3 regions of the Paenibacillus sp. JGP012 genome follow, and region 1 is predicted to be linked to each of the others. Evidence: riboswitches for the same ligand, from Rfam matches in the RefSeq annotation. Region 1 holds a riboswitch; each other region holds the start of a gene.
The links. Region 1 has a riboswitch for S-adenosylmethionine ahead of HNR77_RS09310 (methionine ABC transporter ATP-binding protein). Riboswitches for the same ligand answer to the same signal wherever they lie in the genome.
Positions count from the first base shown of each region.

Region 2: linked by a shared signal. The riboswitch ahead of metA (homoserine O-acetyltransferase MetA) and the one ahead of HNR77_RS09310 (methionine ABC transporter ATP-binding protein) in region 1 are both predicted to bind S-adenosylmethionine.
Region 3: linked by a shared signal. The riboswitch ahead of mmuP (S-methylmethionine permease) and the one ahead of HNR77_RS09310 (methionine ABC transporter ATP-binding protein) in region 1 are both predicted to bind S-adenosylmethionine.

Region 1 is NZ_JACHKG010000005.1:237,087-245,221, forward strand. It holds gene mqnE (aminofutalosine synthase MqnE) at 1-462, shown strand, start outside; gene HNR77_RS09280 (NAD(P)/FAD-dependent oxidoreductase) at 734-1,795, shown strand; gene HNR77_RS09285 (YuzB family protein) at 1,796-2,050, opposite strand; gene HNR77_RS09290 (NifU family protein) at 2,130-2,375, shown strand; partial or broken gene HNR77_RS09295 (SDR family oxidoreductase) at 2,451-3,217, opposite strand; gene HNR77_RS09300 (MetQ/NlpA family ABC transporter substrate-binding protein) at 3,437-4,273, opposite strand; gene HNR77_RS09305 (methionine ABC transporter permease) at 4,313-4,972, opposite strand; gene HNR77_RS09310 (methionine ABC transporter ATP-binding protein) at 4,972-6,006, opposite strand; SAM riboswitch class I at 6,128-6,267, opposite strand; gene HNR77_RS09315 (Cthe_2314 family HEPN domain-containing protein) at 6,510-7,229, opposite strand; gene HNR77_RS09320 (COX15/CtaA family protein) at 7,511-8,135, opposite strand, start outside.
Region 2 is NZ_JACHKG010000007.1:172,053-180,187, reverse strand. It holds gene mqnC (cyclic dehypoxanthinyl futalosine synthase) at 1-104, opposite strand, end outside; gene HNR77_RS11855 (trans-sulfuration enzyme family protein) at 338-1,513, opposite strand; gene HNR77_RS11850 (aminotransferase class I/II-fold pyridoxal phosphate-dependent enzyme) at 1,510-2,694, opposite strand; gene metA (homoserine O-acetyltransferase MetA) at 2,719-3,636, opposite strand; SAM riboswitch class I at 3,766-3,890, opposite strand; gene corA (magnesium/cobalt transporter CorA) at 4,350-5,285, shown strand; gene HNR77_RS11835 (HRDC domain-containing protein) at 5,360-6,361, opposite strand; gene HNR77_RS11830 (ROK family protein) at 6,545-7,423, opposite strand; gene HNR77_RS11825 (MOSC domain-containing protein) at 7,546-8,135, opposite strand, start outside.
Region 3 is NZ_JACHKG010000006.1:60,420-68,554, reverse strand. It holds gene HNR77_RS10100 (transporter substrate-binding domain-containing protein) at 1-80, opposite strand, end outside; gene mmuM (homocysteine S-methyltransferase) at 584-1,654, opposite strand; gene mmuP (S-methylmethionine permease) at 1,660-3,054, opposite strand; SAM riboswitch class I at 3,146-3,247, opposite strand; gene HNR77_RS10085 (Ger(x)C family spore germination protein) at 3,357-4,559, opposite strand; gene HNR77_RS10080 (GerAB/ArcD/ProY family transporter) at 4,556-5,656, opposite strand; gene HNR77_RS10075 (spore germination protein) at 5,702-7,414, opposite strand; gene HNR77_RS10070 (methyl-accepting chemotaxis protein) at 7,590-8,135, opposite strand, start outside.

The sequences.
Region 1 (8,135 bases):
GGCATGCGTACACATACTACGATGCTTTATGGCTCCATCGAGTCCTACGAGGATCGTGTTAACCACATGGCACAGATTCGTGAATTACAAGATGAAACCAACGGATTTATGGTGTTTATTCCACTGTCCATGCAGCCAAAAAGCAAATCTGCAAGCATTATGCGCCGCAACTCTGCGTATGAGGATCTCAAAACGATTGCAATCAGCCGCCTGATGCTGGATAACATTCAGCACGTGAAGGCTTATTTCATTAATATTGGTCCGCAGCTGACACAAGTAGCGCTGAGTTTTGGTGCATCTGACGTGCATGGTACCATTGTACGCGAGAAAATCAGTCACGCTGCTGGCGCACTGACACCGGAAGGGCTGACACGCAAAGAGCTGATCTGGCTCGTCAAAGGAGCAGGTCGTATTCCTGTTGAACGGGATACGTTCTACAATGAAATCCAGGTCTACGAATAGTTCTGTTCCCTCACAACAATAATAATCTGAAACAATAATTAAAACAGCAAAGGCATCACTCATCCAGGAACGAAACCTTCTTTAATCAGGGGCACGTTTTATACAGAGTGATGCTTAACTGTGGTCTCATATCTCAAATTTTCAATTTTTCAATCTTAAATATTTATTTTTTTAAAACTAAAACAACACACAGAGCAGCTATGTCAATGCATAGCTGTTCTGCAGGTTACAGCCCCAACGCTTGGGACTGATGCAGAAAGGAAGCCGAGTCATGAAAAATTTCGTCATTCTTGGAGGCGGCTATGGCGGCCTCACCATCATCAAGGAACTTTTGGAAGGTAAAATCCCCGCAGACACACAAATTATTCTGGTGGATCGCAGCCCATTTCAGGGGTTGAAGACCGAATACTACGCACTCGCAGCAGGAACCGTATCGGATTACGATCTGCGCATCCATTTCCCGGTCAATGAGAAAGTCACCCACCGCTTCGGTGAAGTAACAGCCATTAACCTGGAGCAGCGTCAGATTGAATTTGAAGGCCAGGAACCGCTTGAATATGACAAGCTTGTGATTGGACTCGGATGTACAGATCGTTTTCACAACACACCTGGTGCCGAGGAATATAGCTGTACCATTCAAAGCTTCAGCAAAACACGCGAGACCTATCTTCGTCTTAACGAAGTCAAAGCTTATGGCCATGTTCACATCGTGGGCGGCGGTCTAAGCGGAGTTGAGATGGCTGCCGAGCTCCGTGAGAGCAGACCAGACCTGAATATCACTATTCTTGATCGTGGTGAGCGGGTACTCTCTGCATTCCCTCAACGTCTCTCCTCTTATGTTCATGAGTGGTTTAGTGAGCATCAGGTGGAAGCGCGTGGACATATCGCCATCTCCCGCGTTGAACCTAACGCCATATATAACCGCGACGAACTAATTCAGACAGATGCCGTTGTATGGACGGCAGGTATTCAGCCAGTGAAGGTAGTTCAGGACCTCAATGTAACCAAGGACCCGCAGGGTCGTGTCGTATTAAACGAATATTATCAAATTCCGGAGTATACGGACGTGTATGTTGTAGGTGACTGTGCAAGTGTACCTTATGCACCAAGTGGTCAGGCTGCGGAGGTTCAGGGTGAGCAAATCGCTCATATTCAGCATGCGCTCTGGAAAGGCGAAAAGCCCAATCCGCAGCCTCTCAAGCTTCGCGGCACATTAGGCGCACTCGGCAAGAAGGCTGGATTTGGGCTAATGGGCAAAACGTCCATGATGGGACGTGTGCCTCGTATTTTGAAAAGCGGCGTGCTCTGGATGTCCAAGCGCCATCTTGGTTAATTAATCAAGATCGAGCGCGTCCCATGCATCCGCTTCGGCGATTTTGGCAAGAATGGCGCTGTATAGATCCTCTACTTTGTCCGTGGTGACCACTTCACCATTAACCAAGGCAAAAGGGGTCATATAGCATTGACCGCAATTGGTCAGACAGCCATATTCGATGACGTCATAGTCCGGATTTTCATCCAGTTGATCCATGACTTCATCTGTGCCAAAATGCATATTGTTAGCACAAAATTCAATAATTGGTCTCATTTCATTCACCTGCTTTGTTTGACCATTTTAATTTGTGGTCGTTTGTAATATACTATAAGGAGGAAAGGAGTTGAACAATATGAGCGAAAACGCACAAAGCACCATGTATGATGAGGTATCTGATGTGCTTGATAAACTTCGTCCGTTCCTGCAGCGCGATGGCGGTGACGTGGAACTGGTCGACGTGGAGGACGGCATCATTAAGCTGAAACTGGTCGGTGCCTGCGGCAGCTGCCCAAGCTCCACCATTACATTAAAAGCCGGGATTGAACGCGCCCTTCTTGAAGAAGTTGAGGGTGTACAAGAAGTCGTACAAGTATTCTAATCAATCCTTCACGAAATAAACCTCAGAGAGCCTTTCGCTTCGCAAGAAGCGGAGGGCTCTTTTTTTGGTACCCTGTTATATTGTTGGCCTGATCGGATCAAGCCCTCCAGACACATCCATAATGTTGCCTGTGATAAAATCCGAATGATCCAGGCACAGATACGTAATCACTCTTGCGATATCTTCTCCGCTGCCGGGACGCCCTCTTGGCGTTTCCTTATCAGGTATGTTCGCAATGTCATCAATGGTTTTCTCTTTGTTTGCACCACGAATATCTCCAGGGCATACCATGTTCACCGTAATCCCGTAAGGCGCGCTTCTTCCACGGCGAGTGTCTTTGTAAACGAAACCAGCCCCACCTTCGCAGCAGCATATACGGCACGATGAGGCCACGACCTCGCTTCACCGGCATGACTGAAGCCAAAATGAATAATCCGCCCCCACTGCTTGCGGCGCATTTCCGGCAGGACGAGCTGATCCAGAATCATCGGTCCCAGCAGGTTGCCCTGCACCAGCATCTGCACCTCTGCCTCGGAATAGTCCGCAAACACCCGGCGCTCACGTACGAATGGCCCCGCGTTATTCACTAAAATATCGATATGCCCCAGCTGCGCTTCCACGGCAGCTACAAGCGCATGAATCTCTTCTGCTTTGGATATGTCTGCCTGCACAGCAATACAACGCACGCCTTTGGCAATAATCTGAGTCTTGAGCGCTTCAGCCTCTAATTGGCTGTGCACATAATTGAGGGCAATATGGCATCCTTGATCTGCCAGACTAAGTGCTGTCATTTTCCCAAGGCCTTTGGCACTTCCCGTTATGAGGGCAATCTTTCCCTTCACGTTCATCCCCCTCTTCAAAGAGCAGTCACTCATCCAGTATAAAAGATTTATGCTTCCCTCACAACTTGCCCGCTCTTCACAATCTGTTCCAATTTGAATCTTTACTCAAAAAAGAGAAATATAAAACAACAAATCTTTTTGCATGCAGATTGATAAGAAAGCCCCGCAGTTCTCTTTATGAGACATGCGGGGCTTTCGGGTTATCGTTGGATTTTCACCTTAAAACGCAGGTTCAACTGCACCTTGGTAACGTTCTTTGATGAATTTTTTCACATCTTCGGAGTGAAGAGCTTCAGCCAGCTTTTTGATGGCATCTGCATCTTTATTATCCTCACGGGATACCAGAATGTTTGCATATGGATTGCCTTGCAGGTCTTCAATCAGCAGCGCATCTTTAGCCGGATTAAGATTAGCTTCCAGCGCATAGTTTGAATTGATGAACACCAGATCGGCTTCATCCAGCTGGCGAGGCATCATCGCTGCATCGAGCTCAATAATATCAAGATTTTTCGGATTCGCTGTAATGTCCTGTTTCGTGGAAGTAATGTTGGTATTGTCTTTGAGTGTAATCAGACCTTTCTTCTCCAGCAGCAGGAGTGCACGTCCGCCATTGGAAGGGTCATTGGGAATTGCTACTTTTGCGCCGTCTTTCAGTTCATCCAACGATTTAATCTTTTTGGAATAACCGCCAAAAGGTTCTACATGAACCGGCGTTACAGCAACCAGATGGAATCCGCGCTCTTTATTTTGCACATCCAGGTACGGCTGATGCTGGAAGAAGTTCGCATCCAGTTTGCCATCCTCCAGCTGCTGATTTGGCTGTACGTAATCGTTAAATGTAACAACCTGCAAGCGGATGCCCTGTGCTTCAAGTGCAGGCTTGATGCTTTCCAAAATTTCAGCATGAGGTGTAGGTGAAGCACCTACTTTCAATTCAACGGTACGCGGAGCGCCTGCTGAATTATCCGCACCGCTGTCCGATTTCTTGTTGTTGCCGCAAGCTGCAAGCACTGCAATTAACATCAAGCTGAGTAGAACAATAGACCATTTTTTCATCTGTAAAACCCCTTCGACTTATATTTTTTCATCTATGTGTTATTTCCTGGTGAAATAAATGACCAGACGATCGCCAAGCATCTGCAGAAGCTGGACCAGAATAATCATGGATATAACGGATATAATCATGATTTCGTTCTGATAACGGTAGTATCCGTAGTTAATTGCCAACGTTCCCAATCCGCCGCCGCCAACCATACCCGCCATAGCCGTGTAAGATACCAGGGTCACAATCGTGATGGTAATGCCGGCAAGCAAGCCCGGTAGCGCTTCTGGCAGCAGCACACGTCTGACAATCTGTCCTGTGGATGCCCCCATTGCCTGTGCCGCTTCAATGACGCCGCGATCCACTTCTCGCAACGTATTCTCTACGAGACGTGCAAAGTACGGCGCAGCCGAGATAACAAGAGGTGGAATGACGCCAAGCACCCCAGTAGCAGTCCCTACCAGCGCACGTGAAACTGGAATCAGAGCAACAATTAATATAATAAAAGGTACAGAACGTAAGATGTTAACAATGACGGACAAAACAATATAGGTTACTCGAGATCTCGCTGATGCGGACCGCCCTGTCATGAACAGAATTACACCAAGCGGTAGACCAAGCAGAACGGTGAACAAGCCGGATGCAGCTAAAATTTGTAACGTCTCAATAGAGGCGGTGCCAACCTCATCCCAGTTTACTTTTGAAAAATCCATTAACGAAGCACCTCCACATCAAGTCCTTCTGCGGCAAGCTCGGATAACGTCTGCTCAATGGCTTGAACATCGCCCTCAAACCTTACAGTTAATTGACCATAGGGAACTTGCTTGATGGTAGAGATTGCGCCCTGCAGAATGGCAAAATCCACGCCTGTTTTGCGAACCGTTCGAGATAAAATCGCTTCATACGTTTTGTTTCCCAGAAACGACACTTTCACCAGCTTGGATGATACACCCGTTCCGAGCTCCGTTCCGGCATTCGCAAGCACCATTTCTTCCAGCGCCAGTCCACCTTCACGATCACGACTCACAAAATCCCGAGTAATCGCATGCTGCGGCTTCAGGAACACTTCAGTTACTGGCCCTTGCTCCACAATGCCACCTTGATGAATTACTGCCACCCGGGCGCAGATGTTCTGAATAACATGCATCTCGTGCGTGATAAGCACAATTGTCAGATTATACTTTTCGTTGATATCCAGCAGCAGCTTGAGAATCGAATCCGTTGTCTGCGGGTCAAGCGCAGAGGTCGCCTCATCACAGAGAAGCACACTTGGATCACTTGCAAGCGCTCGTGCTATGCCAACCCGCTGTTTCTGTCCACCCGATAGCTGTGCCGGATATTTGCTGCTGTGCTGCTCCAGACCGACCAAAGCCAGCATCTCCTTCACCTTGCGGTCAATCGCATCCTTAGGTGTATTCACCAGCTTTAACGGAAAAGCCACGTTATCGTACACTGTGGCAGAAGACAAAAGATTGAAATGCTGAAAAATCATGCCGATCTTGCGTCTTTGCTGCTGAAGTTCACTTTTGCCAAGCTCCGTCAGGTTAATTCCATCCACCCATACTTCGCCTGCTGTCGGACGTTCCAGCAAGTTAATGCAACGAATCAATGTGCTTTTCCCCGCACCCGAGTGGCCAATAACGCCGAATATTTCACCCTTCTGGATGCTTAAATCGAGCTCTGACAACGCCGTGGTTGTCTTGCCACGCCTGCCATATGTTTTGGTTAATCCAACCAGTTCTATCAATAGTACGGCTCCTTCCCCATCACCTACATATATCTTTACCCGAAGGAAGGGAAAACTCCCCTTTCTACGCAAAAAAAGAGCCCTTTGCAGATACAAAGATGGCTCTTTACGTGAAATGACCTTCTCATCTGCCAAAATCATATTCACTATGATTCTGTAGGAATTAGCACCTAACATCTGTAATGAAACACATTCATGTCATCAGCACAGATCGGTTGCCGGGCTTCATCGGGCCTGTCCCTCCGCCACTCTCGATAAGAGAAATATATTGTTTGTAGAATAATATAGGTTCTTGTAGTTCATCATGTATAATGATCAAACTGCATCAAATATTACATTTTTAAACTGCATTAAATGCTACAATGTCAAAACTCTATTAAATAGTGCATTTTAGATAAATAACAAATCCATGTAAATTGTGATCTGCAACTCAGTATAGTCCAAGTATTCCGATTTGTCAAAGGGTATTATTTCATGTTGTTACTGTGATATGCTTGATGCCATTATCGTCTCATGCCCTGTTTACGCCAGATTCGAGTGATATATCGATATGCTGTGTGCAGTGTTTCACAGACCATATCCACACCCTGCTGCATCTCCAGCAAATGCTGATCCAGATCCTCCAGCTTGACTTTCCCCTTCATCGTCTGATGCAGCTGCCATAGATCATCCTGCATTTCAGAGTTCATGTAATGAATCTCCATATTGCGCCGCTTGCGGAGCCTGCTCATGGGTTCACGATAATTTTCCTTGATTTTGATTAATTGCAATGCAAGCGCATGGTGTTCCCGATGATAATCAAATTGCCTAAGTACCGTATAATAAGAGAAATGCACCTTCGTCTTTGAAGTATTCAACTGGAATATTTCATTCAAAACGGTTCCCAGTTTGTCCAGTATGGCAAAGCATCGAATAAACGCATCCTTATAAAAATAGACATAACGCGCATACTCCCCCTTTTCAGCAGAGGTCATATCTTCGGTATAGCCGGCAACCACTTTTTTACGAAAATGGGCTGCTGCAAAATAGCTCTGCTCCAATTCATCCAATGATGATATCAGCCCTTGCGTCCAGATATAAAGCTTCCTGTAATCGTGTTCCGGGTCATGGTCCACATGCATCTGGCGCTCAAATGAATCCAGCGTGTGTGCCATTGCATCCATCGCTTCCTTCAGAATCCCCTGATTGACCCGCGGCTTCTCGCCAAGTAACGTACGCAGCATAGATGTCCTCCTCTTTCCACTAATGATGCAAAATATATGATGTCACAGCTGCTGGACAGCCACTACTTCTCCCCATTAACGGCTGCAAATGCTTGTAATCATTATAACTTGGTTTAGGTTGCCCTGTTGATTCAAACATCAAACAAAAACAAAAGTCCACCTGCTCCAGTAATCTGTATCACCGAAGGGTGGACTTTCCAAATATAGTGCAGCCAGGCTGCAAGTGCAGTGCTAAAAGTGAAGGAACTGAATTCTGTTCTAAGATAGACAGCTGCTTCAGTTTAGAAGCGATTTACCGGGCGGTGCAGTTTGTACACCAGGAAACTCATATACGTCAGCACACCGAACAATATGGCGATATCCAGCATATGTGCGAGTGCTACAAACATATACACCTCTGGGCGGCTCATCGTCCACATCATAAACATACCGATAACCACTTGCATCAAAATCAATATTACGGATAACACACCCAGCGTACGCAGCTCCCGATTATCCGGATGTTTGCGATACGCAAAATGTCCCAGAATTGCAATGACAATCACTAACGATGCCGCAGCAAGACGGTGAGCAAACGCTACAGCTACCCCTCCCGAAAGCTCAGGAACGATCTGTCCATTACATAGCGGGAACCCGGAACAACCTCCAGCAGAGTTTGTATGACTCACAAATGCCCCTGTATACACGACCAGATAGGTGTAGATGGTGGAGAACCAGACCAGATTGCGGAAGCCTTTACTGACACGTGGATATCTGTTCAGGCGTTCGAGACCACCGTACCGGGCTTCCTGCCGAATACCGAGAGCCATCATTAAGGAGCTTGCAAACGCAATTAACGCAAATCCGAAGTGAAGCGCCATGACCGCAGAGGATTGTGAGAATACCACGGCAAAAGCGCCCATAATC
Region 2 (8,135 bases), on a different contig from region 1:
CCGATTTTGTCCACTTCGTCGGATTCAAATAACTGAATCGTGTCTTCCAGGTCCAAACGTTCGCCCCTAAGGGCTTTATCTAAGATACGGTCCACCGTACTCATCGTAAAAAGCCTCCCTCATGAAGAGAAAATAATACGATGCTCCATCCGGCTGGTTTGCAATAAGCAACTTCTGTCGGCAACATCGTAATGGTCTACTATACATATCGTAACACAGGTTACATGTGAAAAAAAGCACCTTATACAAAGGTGCTTTAAAAATCAATTAAAATTTTTACATATAAACTCAAGTTTCTGTGCAAAAGAATAGTTCAATATATTCTTTCTTTTTAACTTTATTCGGTATCCAAAGCCTGCTCCAGATCGGCAATCAGATCATCAATATCCTCAAGCCCTACCGAGAAACGCAGCAATCCATCGGTAATTCCGCGCTCATGTCGAACCTCTGCCGGCATGGCCGCGTGTGACATCATTGTAGGATAAGAAAGAATACTTTCCACCGCACCCAGACTTACAGCAACAATCGGCAGCTTCACGCGGTTCAGCACTGCTTTGGCACGATCTCCCGAGCCTACGTCAAAAGAAACAACTGCTCCGTAGCCCGTAGACTGACGCTCATGTGCTTCACGACCCGGGTGATCCTCAAGTCCTGGATAGTAGACAGCCGTTATATCCTTGCGCCCTTTAAGCCAGGCCGCAAGCTTGGCTGTGCTCTGTTCACTGTGAGCCATGCGTGCACCAAGTGTTTTCATACCGCGCATCAGAAGCCAGGATTCCTGAGCCCCAAGCACCGTACCCAATCCATTTTGCAGCTGCTTCAACTGTCTGCCCAGCTCATCTGTACGTGCAACAGCCAGCCCCGCCAGCACATCACTGTGACCGCCCAGAAACTTCGTAGCACTATGTACAACGATATCTACGCCAAACTCAATCGGACGCTGATAATACGGTGTCATAAATGTGTTATCCAGAATCGTAATCAGTTCATGCTCCTTCGACCAGGACGTCACGGCCGCAATATCCGTAATCTTTAACGTTGGATTGGAGGGAGTCTCCATATAAACAGCTTTGGTGTTCGGTTTAAGGGCCGCCTTGACTTCCTCGATATTCGTCATATCTACAAATGTAGTCTCGATCTGCATGCGGCTGAGAATGGTCGTCAGCAGTCGATAGGTGCCTCCGTATACATCCTCCGTAACAATGATATGATCTCCTGCAGAGAACATCATAAATACACTGGAGATGGCAGCCATGCCTGATGAATAGGCAAAACCACGCACTCCGCCTTCAAGCAAAGCGATATAGTCCTCCAGAGCTTGACGGGTAGGATTACCCGAACGGCTGTAGTCATGCTGTGGTGGATTAAAAATATCAAAGTGATGGAATGTGGATGCCTGATAAATCGGCACGCTGGATGCGCCCGTAGTCTGGTCAATCTCATCCCCGAAATGAAGCAGCTTTGTTTCAAACTTCAATCCTGATTCCGTTTTTTTGCGGTTTGCATCACTCATGAAATTACGCCTCCTTCCACTTCCTGCTGTGCTGCCAGCAGCGCCTGATTCAGATCGGCAATCAAGTCCTCCGCATGTTCAATTCCGACAGAGAAACGCAGCAAACGGTCATCTACACCTACAGCGTCACGAATCTCCAGCGGGATATCCGCATGCGTTTGCACTGCCGGGTAAGTCATGAGGGATTCTACACCGCCAAGGCTTTCGGCAAACGCAATTAATTGAATATGACGCAGCAATGGCTCCACATAACGTGCATCCTTGACTTTAAATGAGAAGATGCCGGTATTGCCTGAAGATTGCTTCTGCTGAATGTCGTATCCCGGATGATCGGACAATCCCGGATGGAATACTTCCGCAACCGCCGGATGCTCCAGCAGGAACTTCGCGATGGTCAGTGCGTTATATTCGTGACGCTCCATGCGAAGCGCAAGGGTTTTCATGCCTTTCATCAATTGATAGGAATCACTCGGCGACAACACCGCACCAATCGAATTATGAAGGAAAGCCATTTCCGCAGACAAAGCTTCACCTTTGGTAATAATAAGTCCAGCGAGAACATCATTATGTCCGCCCAGATATTTGGTAGCACTGTGAATGATAATGTCTGCGCCAAGTTCAATCGGACGCTGGAAGAACGGCGTGAGCAATGTGTTGTCCACGATCGTCAGCAGGTTATGGCTTTTGGCCCAGGTGGCTACGGCTTGTACGTCCGTGATCATCATGAGCGGATTGGTTGGGGTCTCTATGAATACAGCTTTGGTGTTCGGCTGATACACCTTCTCCAGCGCTTCCAGATCATTCGTATCTACATAACTTGCCGTTACGCCAAAGCGAGACAGAATTCGCTCCAGCAGTCGATATGTTCCGCCGTACAGATCAAGTGAAACAATCAGATGATCTCCTTGACTGAACATCGCAAAGATCGTTTGCAACGCCGCCATGCCTGAGCTACAGGCAAAGCCTGCATCACCGGATTCCAGTGCCGCTGCAGCCTCCTCCAGCACTTTACGTGTTGGATTGGTTGTACGAATGTAATCAAACCCGGTGCTTTGTCCCAGCTTCGGGTGGCGAAACGCAGTGGATTGATAAATCGGAAAGTTAACGGCTCCTGTAACCGGTTCATTGATGGACCCAATCTGAGCTAAACGGCTTTCAATCTTCAACTTGTTATCTTCCATTACTGCATCCTCCTGTAATCACGATTAGATTTGCGGACCAATATCATAAGGTGTTTCCTGATACACATAGTAATTGAGCCAGTTAGAGAATAATAAGTTGGCGTGTGCACGCCAGGTAGCCGGAGGGATTTGGGACGGATCATCGTTCGGATAATAATGCTTAGGCAGTGCGATATCCAATCCTTTGGCTACATCACGGTCATACTCCCATTTTAAAGAGAACGGATCGTACTCGGCATGTCCTGTAGCAAAAATTTGTTTCCCATCCTTCGTAGCTACCAGAAATACGCCTGCTTCCTCGGACTCGGCTAAAATTTCAAGCCTGTCGTTTTTTTCGATATCCTCACGTCTTACGTCTGTATGGCGAGAGTGAGGCACGTTAAACACCTCATCAAATCCCCGGAGCAGTGGAACATGGGGTTTGTTGATCGTATGCGGGAATACCCCAAAACATTTTTCATCCAGCGGAACTTTGGGTACATCAAAATGGTGGTATAAACCAGCCTGGGATGCCCAACAGATATGCATGGTCGACGTTACATTGGTTTTGGTCCATTCAAAAATTTCCTGAATCTCCTTCCAATAATTAACGTCCTCAAAATCCAATTGCTCCACCGGCGCACCTGTAATAATCATGCCGTCGAAACGGCGGTGCTGGATCTCATCAAATGTTTTGTAGAACATGTCCAGATATTCCTGAGACGTATTTTTGGAGGTATGAGATTTGGGATGCACAAGCACCACATCCACCTGAATGGGTGTGTTCCCCACCAGACGCAGCAATTGTGTTTCGGTAGTCTCTTTGGTAGGCATCAGATTCAGAATAGCAATGCGCAGTGGACGAATATCCTGCTTGTATGCGGACGATTCGTCCATGACAAAGATATTCTCCCCTTCAAGCACTTCTTTAGCTGGTAGTGTGTCCGGAATTTTAATTGGCATGGTGAGTTGATTCCTCCTTGGTCGTCATAGATCACATTTGCCGCGAAAATCACTGCTGAGAAGTTGGGGCATACAACAAAGACCTCTCTCGGATTCCGAGAAAGGTCATATGTAAACAGATATGCGCCTCTCTCATCTCTCAGTTACAACAGCACCACAAGGATGCTTGGTCGCTGCAAGAATTAGCACCGTGCGGTATATCGCCGGTTGCCGGGTTTCATCGGGCTAGTCCCTCCACCTACTCTTGATAAGATTTCGCTGTATTCAATTATAATTCAAATTTATTAACTTTTACTTTAAAACATTCAGGCCCTCACGTCAAGATGCAGTTAGGTGTTTCTGATACCGAATTCGGAACCGATTCTACTCCGTAATCATACACTGCCTCAGAGCGCGAAATAGACACATTTTGCGCTTGAAAGCACTCTGGACCAGCGGTATACTAGACAAGTGTTTATAAGCCCTTATGTGAGAGGTGACATATTAAATGGATGGCGACCCGAGGCCCAATTGGCAGTCGATTTCCGAACAACTGCATAGAGAATGGATATCAGCATCGGCAGCGGGCCGTTTTTTCCGTTTGATTATAGATTGAACGTAAACAAGCGGAGACCTGTACATCGGGCTTCGCTGCCGACCGGCTGATCTGTTCTTTTGCGCCCATATTAATGATGAAATCCGCCTTGATGGCGGGTGCAGAAGGAGTAGATTACATGAAAATCCGGTTGGTTAATAACGGTGTATTTATTCCGGTGGATGACATCCAGCAAGCGCTGACTCCACCGGCTGAAGGTTTTTACTGGATCGATGCAGACGTAGATGATCTGGCTGTGCTGCAGCCCCTGTTCTCCATGCATGATCTGGCTGTGGAGGACTGCTTGAGTGATGAGGAGCAGCGTCCAAAGATTGAAATTTATGAAAATCATTATTTTATCGTGATCAACAGCATTCGCTTTGATGATGAAGAGATCTTTCTGCGGGCAGTCAATCTGTTTCTCGGCAGACATTTCATTATCAGTGTAACGAAACAGAAGGTCAGTGAATTACGGATGCTGAAGCCGATCCTGTGGGAACAGGAGATCAACAGTCCCGATCGCTTTCTCTATTTGCTGGTTGACTTGATTGTAGACAATTATTTCACCGTTGGTGACCGAATTGAAGCTCGCATCGAGAAGCTGGAAGAAGACATTCTGATGCACACCAAGAAATCACATCTGAATGAAATTATCGGTTTGCGAAGTGAAATATTGTGGCTGAAAAAAGTGCTTGGGCCTCAGAAAGAGGTTATCAACACCCTGAACAAAAAAGACCTGCGTCTGATTGATGATCAGCTGCAAAAATATTTCAGTGACATTTATGAGAATGCCGTGAAAATTTCGGAAACGTTCGAAACGTACCGCGACCTGATGGGCAACTTGCGAGAAGCCTATCAATCCAGTATCGCAAACCGGGCGAATGAGATCATGCGCGTGTTTACGGCCATTACAACTGTCTTCATGCCGCTGACCGTGATTACCGGAATATACGGGATGAACTTTGATAACATGCCTGAGCTGCACTGGAGATATGGTTATTACGCTGTCATTGGCCTCATGATTACACTCGGCCTGACGATGTTCTTTATTTTTCGCAAAAAAGACTGGATTTGAAATGGAAGACGAAGCGCCCCTCACCGGGAACGACTTCGTCTTTTTGGTATCTATTTTTCCTAAGCACTACCGAGCTAACCAACATTACGTTCCGTTTCTACATGTCTGCGGAAACGGATGCGAATCATACGCAATCGTTCATATACCTGCTCAAGGCTACCTGCTTCCGGGCGCTCTCCTCCATAAACTTTATGTAAGACAGGCTTCAGAAACGTATCGCCCAATTCCTCATATGCACTCCAGACCGCCTCTTGTTCAGCCTCAGGCATCACAGCCAGCTCGACATCAAGCAGAGAGTCCGTATCGTAACCTTCCAGATCCAGTGTCTCCAGCAGTTCAATTAACTCACGGCGGGATAAGCCAGATTGAATTACAATCTCTTCCAAAGTCTGACCATCCTTCATCCCCTGCAGCACATGCTTGCGCGTGAGGAATTGATCCAGCTCCTGCTTGTATTTTTGCTCCTTTTGCTTGTACAACCAGCTTTCGTACTCTTCCTCCTTCAAAACGGTATACACCCAATCCAGCGGGAACGATCTGGAACGCTCAATCCCGCTTGTCATCTCCAGCCATTCCAGCCCGTACTCCGATGCCTTGCTCTCACCAACACCAGGCAGCTGCATGAGTTCATCCATCGTATGGGGGACAAAAGCGCTGATCAGCCGGAGCAGACGATTGGTTGCTACAAAATAAGGAGCTTTCCGGTCACTTGCAGCCTTCTGCCGCCGCCATGCACACAGATCATCATATAATTGCTCATTCCCATACAGCTCGCTAAAGCAATGCAGCCGCTGCCCCGCATAACTGCGAGGTTTCATCTCTTCGTTCTCATGATACAATCCATGCAGCAATGGACGATATCCCTCGCTCATCTGCATCGCAAGCTGATGACGGTAAATATGCAGTAATTCCTCCCATGACGTGCCTTCATACCAGATCGTATCCTCACGATCTCCGGCCTCGTACCGGCTCCACCCCAGATGCCACACGCTCTCCTCCTCCCCGATCCACAGCTGGGCAATGTCCTCATGTTGATCTGATGTTCTGGATAACTTGTTCATGAAAATGACTTCCATGTGTATTCCCCTCCTTATAACGTTGCAGCATGCTCGATTAACAAAGCATCGGCTGTCTCCGGACAGCACAAAAAAACACCCCTCCTGCGAAAATGCCGCAAGAGAGGTGCTTCCTCATTAACCGTGCTATACTGTTGCACCTATCATAACCATAATGGTAAAATTCGTCAATCCCTATATTATCTATCTGGACAAGGCCAATTTTGCCAAAGCCAGTGAACCGCATAATCCTGCATTATCTCCCAGACCTGGGGGCACTACATACTGATCAATCCCGGCATGAAGAGACGGATGCTGTACATATCCCGCGAGCAGTTCCTGCAGTTTGCTTCGCACCATCGGGAACAAATGCTCCTGCTTCATAACACCGCCGCCCATCACGATTTTCTGTGGTGACAGAATCAGCACATAATTCATCAATGCGTGTGCAAGATAATGCGCCTCAATCTCCCACGCTTTGTGATCTGACGGCAGCTCATAGGCGGGCTGCCGCCAACGCTTGTTAATGGCCGGACCTGCTGCCAAACCTTCAAGGCAATCCCCATGATAAGGACAAAAGCCCTCGTAAGCATCCTCTGGATGTCTGCGTACAATGATATGCCCCATCTCGGGATGAGACAATCCATGAACCATTTTACCGCCAACCACAGCTCCCGCACCAATACCTGTACCTACAGTTATATACAGACAGCTATCAAGACCCTGAGCAGCTCCCCAGGTCGCTTCCCCCAGAGCAGCACCATTCACATCCGTATCAAACGTCATAGGCACATCAAAATGTTCCTTGAGTTCGCCAATCATGTTGTACTGCCCCCAGTGCGGCTTAGGCGTAGTCGTGATATAACCATACGTTGGGCTTCCTTCAATGGGATCAATCGGACCAAAAGAACCTACACCCAATGCTTCAATGCCTTTGCCTTCAAAAAAAGCAATGACCTGCGCCATCGTCTCCTCTGGCGTGGTTGTAGGAAAGCTTACACGCTCTAACACCTCTCCGTGCTCCGTACCAATGCCGCATACAAATTTGGTTCCGCCTGCTTCAATTGCACCTAAAACTGTCATGTTTGCTTCACTCCCAGGTTGGTTTTAATTAGCGCGCTGCTCTCTTGAGTTTGTGGATTGAATGGTTCGTGGGTACAAGTTCAATTTGCGGATTCAGACATACAGAATTGTAGACTTGCGTCTCAGTCACTCACCAGCTTGTTCAGTCGCTTGAGCAGTGTCTGTCTCCAGCTTTCCGAAAGTGCCGGAATGGCTAACAATGTCTGAATCCCCTCCACATTTTGCTTCCCCTGATGCATAATTCGATTCGCATCAAGGATCGTCATCGAGGTCTGATCCGTGTGTATTTTTCTGAAACGGGATGCCGGAGCAACCTGCCCTTCCTGCAGCACTCGAAAATAAAAGCCTGTATGTCCACTTTCCTGAAAATAAACGGGCAGCTCCTTGTAGTCATACCTTGCTCCCAGCTTGAAACACGGCTGCCTTGGTTGACTGACCTGCACCTGCGCATCGCCTAATTCGAATATATCCCCAATGCGCACCTCTTCTTCAGCACAGCCTGTGACCGTAAGATTCTCTCCAAAAGCTCCCCAGTCCAGCTTGCGATTCATCAGCTGTTCAAGTGCAGCATAATGGCTGTAATCGTATACACAAACTGCCTTGTCCGGACCCCCGTGATGAACAAGGTCCGCCTGAGCATCCCCTGTCATTCCTGTGAATGACAGGAACACCGGGGCGGAGACAGGATGTTTCATGATTCCGCTCAGCACCT
Region 3 (8,135 bases), on a different contig from region 1:
GCTTCGTTTTTGTTGCCACAACCGGCAATCATCAACCCGAGCACTAATAAAAGAATTCCCGGCACAAATTTCTTCTTCATTGTTATATCCCCCTTGTTGTGTTATCTCTCTGTTATTCTAACCATGAATTATAATTCATAGTAAATTAGTATGAAATGTATTATGTCACGGTGTATATACTCTGTCAAGGTAATTCGACAAAGACAACTACATATTACGACACCTTTCTACATTCTCCGAACGACACTTTTCTACATCCTCCGAATTAAACTTTCCTGTGACTCTTCTCCGGCAAAAATGTACAATATTAGAAACAGCTTCTTAAAAATCCAAGCATCATCTATTCAATCTCAACTATATTAAACTGGAGCGATCCCATGAACCCTAAACGTAAGGTCTGCTGTTCATCCTTGTAACATTCATCTTTGTCTTCATTACATGCTGCATTAGCCTGCAGTTATTGGCTGCTGGCTGGCTTCCAGAGAAATTCGTCAAATGTCACCTCGCATGCTCGTGATTGAATAAACAACAAATAGCCCTTACCTGTTCACTCGATAGGTAAGGGCTATTTAGCATTTTTCCGTTAATTTCGCCACTTCTTCGCCAGCTCGCTAATCTGATGCGGTGTTGTACGGCAGCAGCCTCCAATAATCTGGGCACCCGCAGCAACCCATTGCTCCGATGCGTCCTTCATACTGCCACAGGAACCTTGGCCGCTCCATGTTTTGGTTTCCGCATCGTAAGTCTCGCCTGAATTGGGATATACGATAACCGGTTTATCACTGGCACGGCGCAAGATACCAATCGCTTCCGTAACGACTTCCATTGGAGCGCAGTTCAGACCAATCGCCGCAAGCTGCCGCTCGGAACCAAATGTCTGTGCACATACCTGAAGCGGTGTGCCTTCGCTGATGCTTGTCCCGTCTTTTAACGAGAACGAAAGCCAGGCACATGTCTCCGGGAACTCCTTGAGCAATTCAACCAACACCCGAGCCTCCTGCAATGAAGGGATCGTCTCGAGCGCCAGCACATCTGCTCCCGCTTCAACCAGCGCTGCCATACGCGGACGATGGAATGCTGCCAATGTCTCATCCGATACGCCATAATGCCCCACGTACTCTGAACCATCCGCCAGATAAGCACCGTATGGCCCAACGGAGCCAGCGACTATAGGGCGCGGACGACCCAGCTTCTCACCACCCGTATGCTCACCTGTACGATTTTCACTCTGCTCGTTTCCCACGTTCTCGGCACGTCCCGAAGACACTTCTGCAAGTGGTCTCGTTGAACTGCCGCCTTCTACTGTGACACCCTGCACTTCTGCCCACACGTCATCTCTCGCCTTTGCAGCAAGCTCTACCGTCTTGCGAATCAACTCCAGCGCAGCCTTCTCTCCAATGCCACGCTTGCGGAAACCTTCGACAGTGGCCTGATAGCTTGAAGTAATTGCACAATCCGCTCCTGCACGAAAATAATCCGCGTGTACCTGCACAATGACATCCGGGTTCTCCAGCAGCACACGTGCAGACCAGAGCGGATCATCCAGATCACAGCCATGCTGCTCAAGCTCCGTAGCCAGTGCACCATCCAGAATCATGAGTGGATAGTCGTTCAGAATACGTTGAATTACATTGATATCATTCGTTTGCTCCATTTTAGTCATGGGGTCAACCCTCTTTTCTTCTTCGTACGATCTGTCAGGTAATATACGATGTAACACAGAATAATGAATGGAATACCGCAGTATAAAGCAATTCGCTGTGTCGGATCAAAAGCAATGCCGATGCAGGAGGCCAGGCACAGCAAAAATGAAACGATAGGTACGATTGGATATAGCGGTGTCCGGTAAACCAGATCCTGCACTTTGTTTCCTTCTCGCAGATACTGTCTGCGGAACATATACTGAGACACGCTGATGCTCATCCATACCGCCACTACAGCAAGACCCGAGATAGAGACAAGTGTAATATACACGGTTCCAGGTGCAATGATGCTGGACAGCAATGCCAGCGCACCACCAGCCATGCTGAGCACCAGCGCGTTGAACGGCACACCACGCTTGGTCAAGCGCGCAAACGATGGAGAGATGGTCTTTTTATCTGCCAGTGACCATAACATTCGTGAGGAAGCATATAATCCCGAGTTAGCTGCGGAAAGAATCGCCGTTAGAATAACAAAATTCATAATGTCTGCCGCATACGGAACACCAATCCGTTCCATCACGGCTACAAATGGACTTTCCAGCACGCTTGCGTCCGACATCGGCAGCAGCGCAGACAAAATAACAATTGTACCGATAAAGAAAATAATCAGACGCCATAATGTCGTATGAATGGCTTTTGGAATGTTTTTTTCCGGGTTTTCCGTCTCTCCGGCAGCAATGCCAATCAGCTCTGTACCCGAAAAGGCAAAGTTCACGGCCAGCATCGTCATTAATATGGCTGTGGCTCCATGCGGAAACCAACCTGATGCTGTAATGTTGGTAAAGAGTGGCGCCGGAGACGCATCTGCCATCGGAATAATCCCAAACATGGCAGCCCCGCCAATAATAATAAAGAGCACAATCGTCATCACCTTCACCAAGGAGAACCAAAATTCGGATTCGGCAAACAGTTTAACCGTGAACGCATTAAACAGAAAAATCATCAGAGCAAACAGTGCACTCCATATCCAGACATTTACGGACGGGAACCAGCGCTGCATCAGCAGCCCGGCTGCCGTAAATTCTGAGCCCAGTGCGACTGTCCAGGTCAGCCAGTACAGCCAGGCAACCGTATAACCTGTAGCTGGGCCGATATATTTGGCTGCGTAGCTGTGGAATGCACCCGTCTCTGGCATATATACTGATAATTCGCCCAGACAGAGCATAACCAGATACACGACGAGTGCCCCGATGAGATAGGATAAAATGGTACCGAGCGGTCCCGCCTGCTGAATCGTGTACCCCGAACTAAGGAATAATCCCGTTCCAATGACGCCGCCAAGCGAAAGCATGACCACATGTCTCGTTTGCATCTTACGCTGAAAATGACCTTTATCGCTGTTATTCTCCATATGACATACTCCCTGCTTCTTCATCCAGAGCAAACAAAAAAGACCCACTCTTCCCGAAGAGTGCGCCTCTACTGACAAATAAAAACAACTGCTCCTATCTATCAGGCTTTCACCCGCTGGAATTAGCACAGTATCCTTCAGATCTGTTGCTGAGGTTTCTAAGGGCCAGTCCCTCCACCTCTCTGGATAAGAAAATGATTTTTTATAACTATATCGACTGCCACCTGATGTGTCAACATTTAAATAGAATTACGCCTGCATCCTGTTCCAATAGCCTGCTCCCTCTACAAAATTCCAACGAGCTACTCTGTAGAAGACCCCGGATTCACAATTCTGGTCTTGACCTCATATGTGATGGGCACCTTCGCAAACACCTCATCCCAGTGATCCTTCACCTTCTTCCATGTCTTCGGATATTTGATTCGAATTGTGTCCCGAAAATCGGCAACATCCACCTGATACGTATGCTGGAGTTTATACAACATATCCTTAATCTGCTGTTCAACCAATTTTGCAAAATCCTTTTCCAAATCATCCCGATAAGCTCCCTTCTCCTCCTTTTCCGGAGCTCGCCAATCCTCCATCATCCAACCATCAGATTCGGCTTTAATGTGGAATGAAATGTCATCACCAACTACTTTCGGAATAATCTTGGTTCTTTTCTTTTTGATCTCATAGATTACCGTAAATCCTTCCTTGCTGTAGGTCTTGATGACTCCACCCTTTTGATTTGGTCTGAGCCAGGACAGAGCCTCCAGATCCGTTTGGTCAAGCTCACCGATAAACTTCTTGGTTTTGGCATCGAAGATGCTGCCGCCCGAGAACTTGTCCTCCCCGTTATAGTTCAGTACATTCTGCAATAGAAAACTCGACTCGGATTGCATCTGGGCATCAAGCTTCGCGAGCGATACAGGCTCCAGAATTTTGTTGGAAATATAATAATTATTCGTAATCCCCGTAAGATAAAATGCCGGAATGCGTGACGGGTCATTAGATGTAAGCACATCTACCGCACGATGATGACTGATCAGCACCAGACAGTTCGGGCGAATGTCGTTATCGCGCAGTATAAAATCCAGCAGCTGATCCAGCCCGTATTTTTTGGCAATATCCTTGGAAATCACAATGACCTTAAGGTGATGTCCAATGAGAGGGCGATCACGGCGCAAGGCAAACTGACGGAAAATCTGCAGCAAGGAATCACCAGAAAGCCGTTCATTGGAATAAGACGTTTTACCGGATGCAGGTGATCCTGACTGCTCACTTTTTTGGCTGCTGGAATATCCTGGCGCAATCTGAACGGTAGCTGTTACATTGTCCAGCTTGGGATAACGTCCTCCCTGCTCCGCAATTTTTTTCTCAAACTCGGTTTCTTGACCCACATCAATACCGAGAGCAACGTACAAGCTCAAGTCCTCAATTTCTCTGCTGCTCCAGCAGCCTGAGAGTAAACTCAGGATGGTCACAACGCAAGTGATCCGTCCCAGCAGGCGAAAGAAAATCATGCGTGCTTGCCTCCTTTTTTACGTATCATGCTTATGACCAACAGGATCAAGGGCAAGATGGCGAACAGCAAAACCGAAGCGTTACCCAGCATATCGCCAAGTGCAAAGGTTTCATCTACATTTTTGGGCATCATCGCCGCTATATATATAATAGGCAGCAGAACATACATGATCTTGCCCATTTTTTTGGTCTTGAATAAGTCACGAATGCCTACTGAAGCACAGTAATGGGTAATTGCAAACGTGGAGAAGATCTGCATAATCCAGATAACCAGCAGGAGCGATTCAAAGCGCTCAAAGATCAAGCCTTGTATTTCGAAGCTTCGTACCAATTCCAGCGTCGGCCAAGTCCTCGTTTTGATTCCGTCAAGTGAAAGGCTTCCTACAACCATGACCACCGTAATGAGGTAGACAGCAGTGGAAACAGCAATGCCCCATGTTATCGCTTTATTGCTTTTTTTCGGATTCTGCATATATGCCGTAATGACCAGCATGACCTCGTAACCTGTATAAGACAACAGCGATGGCTTCAAGCCCTTAATGATTGGCATGATCCCTTCACCCAAAACAGGCCTTAAATTGCTGATCTCGAACAATTGATTGCTAAGCAGAATTTCCATAACAAAGATGACCAGTGTAATGGGCAGAATGATCTCAAATACACGCAGGATCACCGATAACCCGCCAGAGATGAGATAGACGCCAATCCACATAAATACCATCACAATGGCCCATGTCGGTGTACGCTCAAGCAGATACATACCCGTTACATCAGCCATCACTCTGATCTCAAAGGCAGCAATAATCATGAAATACAAGATCATCGAACATCCCAGAATGTACGCGATCCAGCGTCCGGTAATTTCCCTTGTGAATTGAAATACTGTTTTTTCGGGAAATCGGCGGCACAGGGTCACAAGAATGATACCCACTCCTGTGATGATTAGCCCGGACAAAATAATGGAGATCCAGACGTCAGGTGTTCCCACCGCTTTGCTCATCGTTCGTGGCAGCGTTAATATCCCTGCACCCAGCATATAATTGACGATGATCACAACCGCCTGTGTAGTACTTATTTTCCCCTGAGCGTCATTCACTTCACTACACCTCCACGCCTACAATTGATACAAGCGAATGCCTGCCTACTTCTTCCGATCCTCATCCACCGTATTCATCATCTCGGGGCGTCTTCTCATCATGGAAAGAGGTGCACGGATAATAAAATCTTTCCAGTCACTCATACGATATGGAACAGCTGGTGCCACATATGGAACACCAAAGCTTGTTAACCTCGCGAGATGTGTGCATATCAGCAGAAAGAACATGACTACGCCATACAATCCGAGCACTGCAGCACTGAACATGGCAGCAAATCGCAAAATCCGCAATGTTAATCCTGCGCTGTATACTGGAATGGTGAAAGAAGAGATTGCCGTCACGGCCACCACGATGACCAGGAACTGACTGATAATTCCCGCTTGTACCGCAGCCTGGCCAATAATGAGACCCCCGACGATTCCCATCGCAGGTCCAATTGGCTTAGGGAGACGAATTCCTGCTTCCCTCAGAATTTCGATAGACAGCTCCATAATCAATACTTCAATAAGGGCGGGGAAAGGTACTCCTGTCCTCGTTTCAATGATGGTCAATGCTAGCTTGGTGGGAATCAGACCTGGATGAAATGAGATAAACGAGATATACAGGGCGGGCGCAAGCAAAGCCAGCATGGCAGATAGAAAGCGCAGCATACGTAGAAAACTACCAGGAATCCAGCGCTCATAATAATCCTCGGGAGATTGCAGCAGCATGCTGAAGGTCACGGGTACAACGAGTACAAATGGCGTCCCGTCCAGTAAAATCGCCACTCGTCCTTCCAGCAGGGCACCGATCACCCGGTCAGGCCTCTCTGTATTTAATATTTGCTGGAACGGACTCAGTGTATTGTCTTCAATCAATTGCTCGACATAACCTGATTCAAGGAAATTGTCCATATCCATCTCACGAATGCGCTTCTCGACTTCTGCCACCAGCTTCGGGTCAGCAATGTCCTGAATGTAAGCGATGGCGAGGTCTTTTTTAATGCGCGAGCCTACCTCAATCTTTTCAATGAACAAGCTCTGATCGCTGCCATACCGACGCAAAATGCCTGTATTGTCACTCAGCTGCTCCGTAAATCCAATTCGCGGCCCCCGCAGTAATGCTTCGGATAACGGCTCATCAATGCTTCGTGTCTTGCCCTTCGACGTGCCGATCAGCATACCGCCTGGCATACCATCCACCAGCAATCCATTCTTCCCAACCAGTACACCGAGTGCAAACTCCTGCAGCGAACCTGTCTCCTGAATCTGGCTGACAGGCAGCAATTGGTTCCGGATATAGCTGGACAGCGCCTGACGATTCTCCGGATGCACAAACCCCTCCTGTTTCAGTTCAGGCACACCATCCGTCATTAGCGGTGTAATCAAATGCTCATCAACTAATTCCTGATCCACCAATCCTTCGGTATACATCACAGCAGCCCTTGTGCTTGTACCTCTGATCGTAAACTCGCGAATATGTACATCTGCATTTTTGGCAAAAGTTTCTTTCACACTTGTCATATCTGTTGCATATTCGCCTGTTAATTTGATGTTTGCATAATGTCCTGTCTCTGTACCCGGTCCTATGCGTGCTTCTGCGGGCGAAATGTCTCTGGAAGAGATGGAAGGCTTGGTTGAACGAGAAAAGCTGCCTCTCTGTACAGCTGTATTCAACCATCTCCAGATCAGCGTAATAATCACGGGTACAATGAATACCAGCATAGCCTGAACCCATATCGGCCATTCAGGAATATACGATATAATCTTAGACCACATGTCCTCCGCCTCCCTCTCTGCAAAAATCAAGCTACAGGTATTCCCGAATTATTGTGTCCTGTTTACCCGCAAAAATTCCGTGTTTTTGGCAGCATATCCAATAGAACGCTTTCTTCTATTTTCTTGAACAACAAAAAACGACCCTGCAAGGAGCAGAATCGTTCTGATATTCAACTTATACTATCCGAGTCACATGCTGTGCCTTGTCATCAAGCAGGCGAGCTGCGTCTGCGATTGTTTTGAAATCCTGTAATGCAATCTCAATTCTCTCATTGCTATGCTGCACGTACTGCTCCACCTTTTTGGTGCCGTTGGTGATATTCGTAATTTCCTTGGTTATACCCGTGACACTATCCCGAATCTCATTAATGGATTTCTCCACCATCGCAGACAGCTTGCGCACTTCCTTCGCTACAATATCGAAGCCTCTTCCAAACTCTCCTGCATGTGCAGCTTCAATAGCCGCGTTCAGTGCCAGCAGCTGTGTCTGGGATGATATTTCCCGAATCGTGCGTACCACACCTTGAATGGAGCCAGCCTGTTCCTGAAGATGAGTCAGTGTAGACTGGTTTGTTGCCGACACCTCCGAGATATAAGCAACGCTAGACAACAGCTCATGGCTTCGACCGATGCCCGCACCGGCCTGCTCGTTTAATTCCTGAGAGAGTGCCTTCAGCTCCTGTACAACGGTTGTTATATTATTCTGACGATTCGTAATATT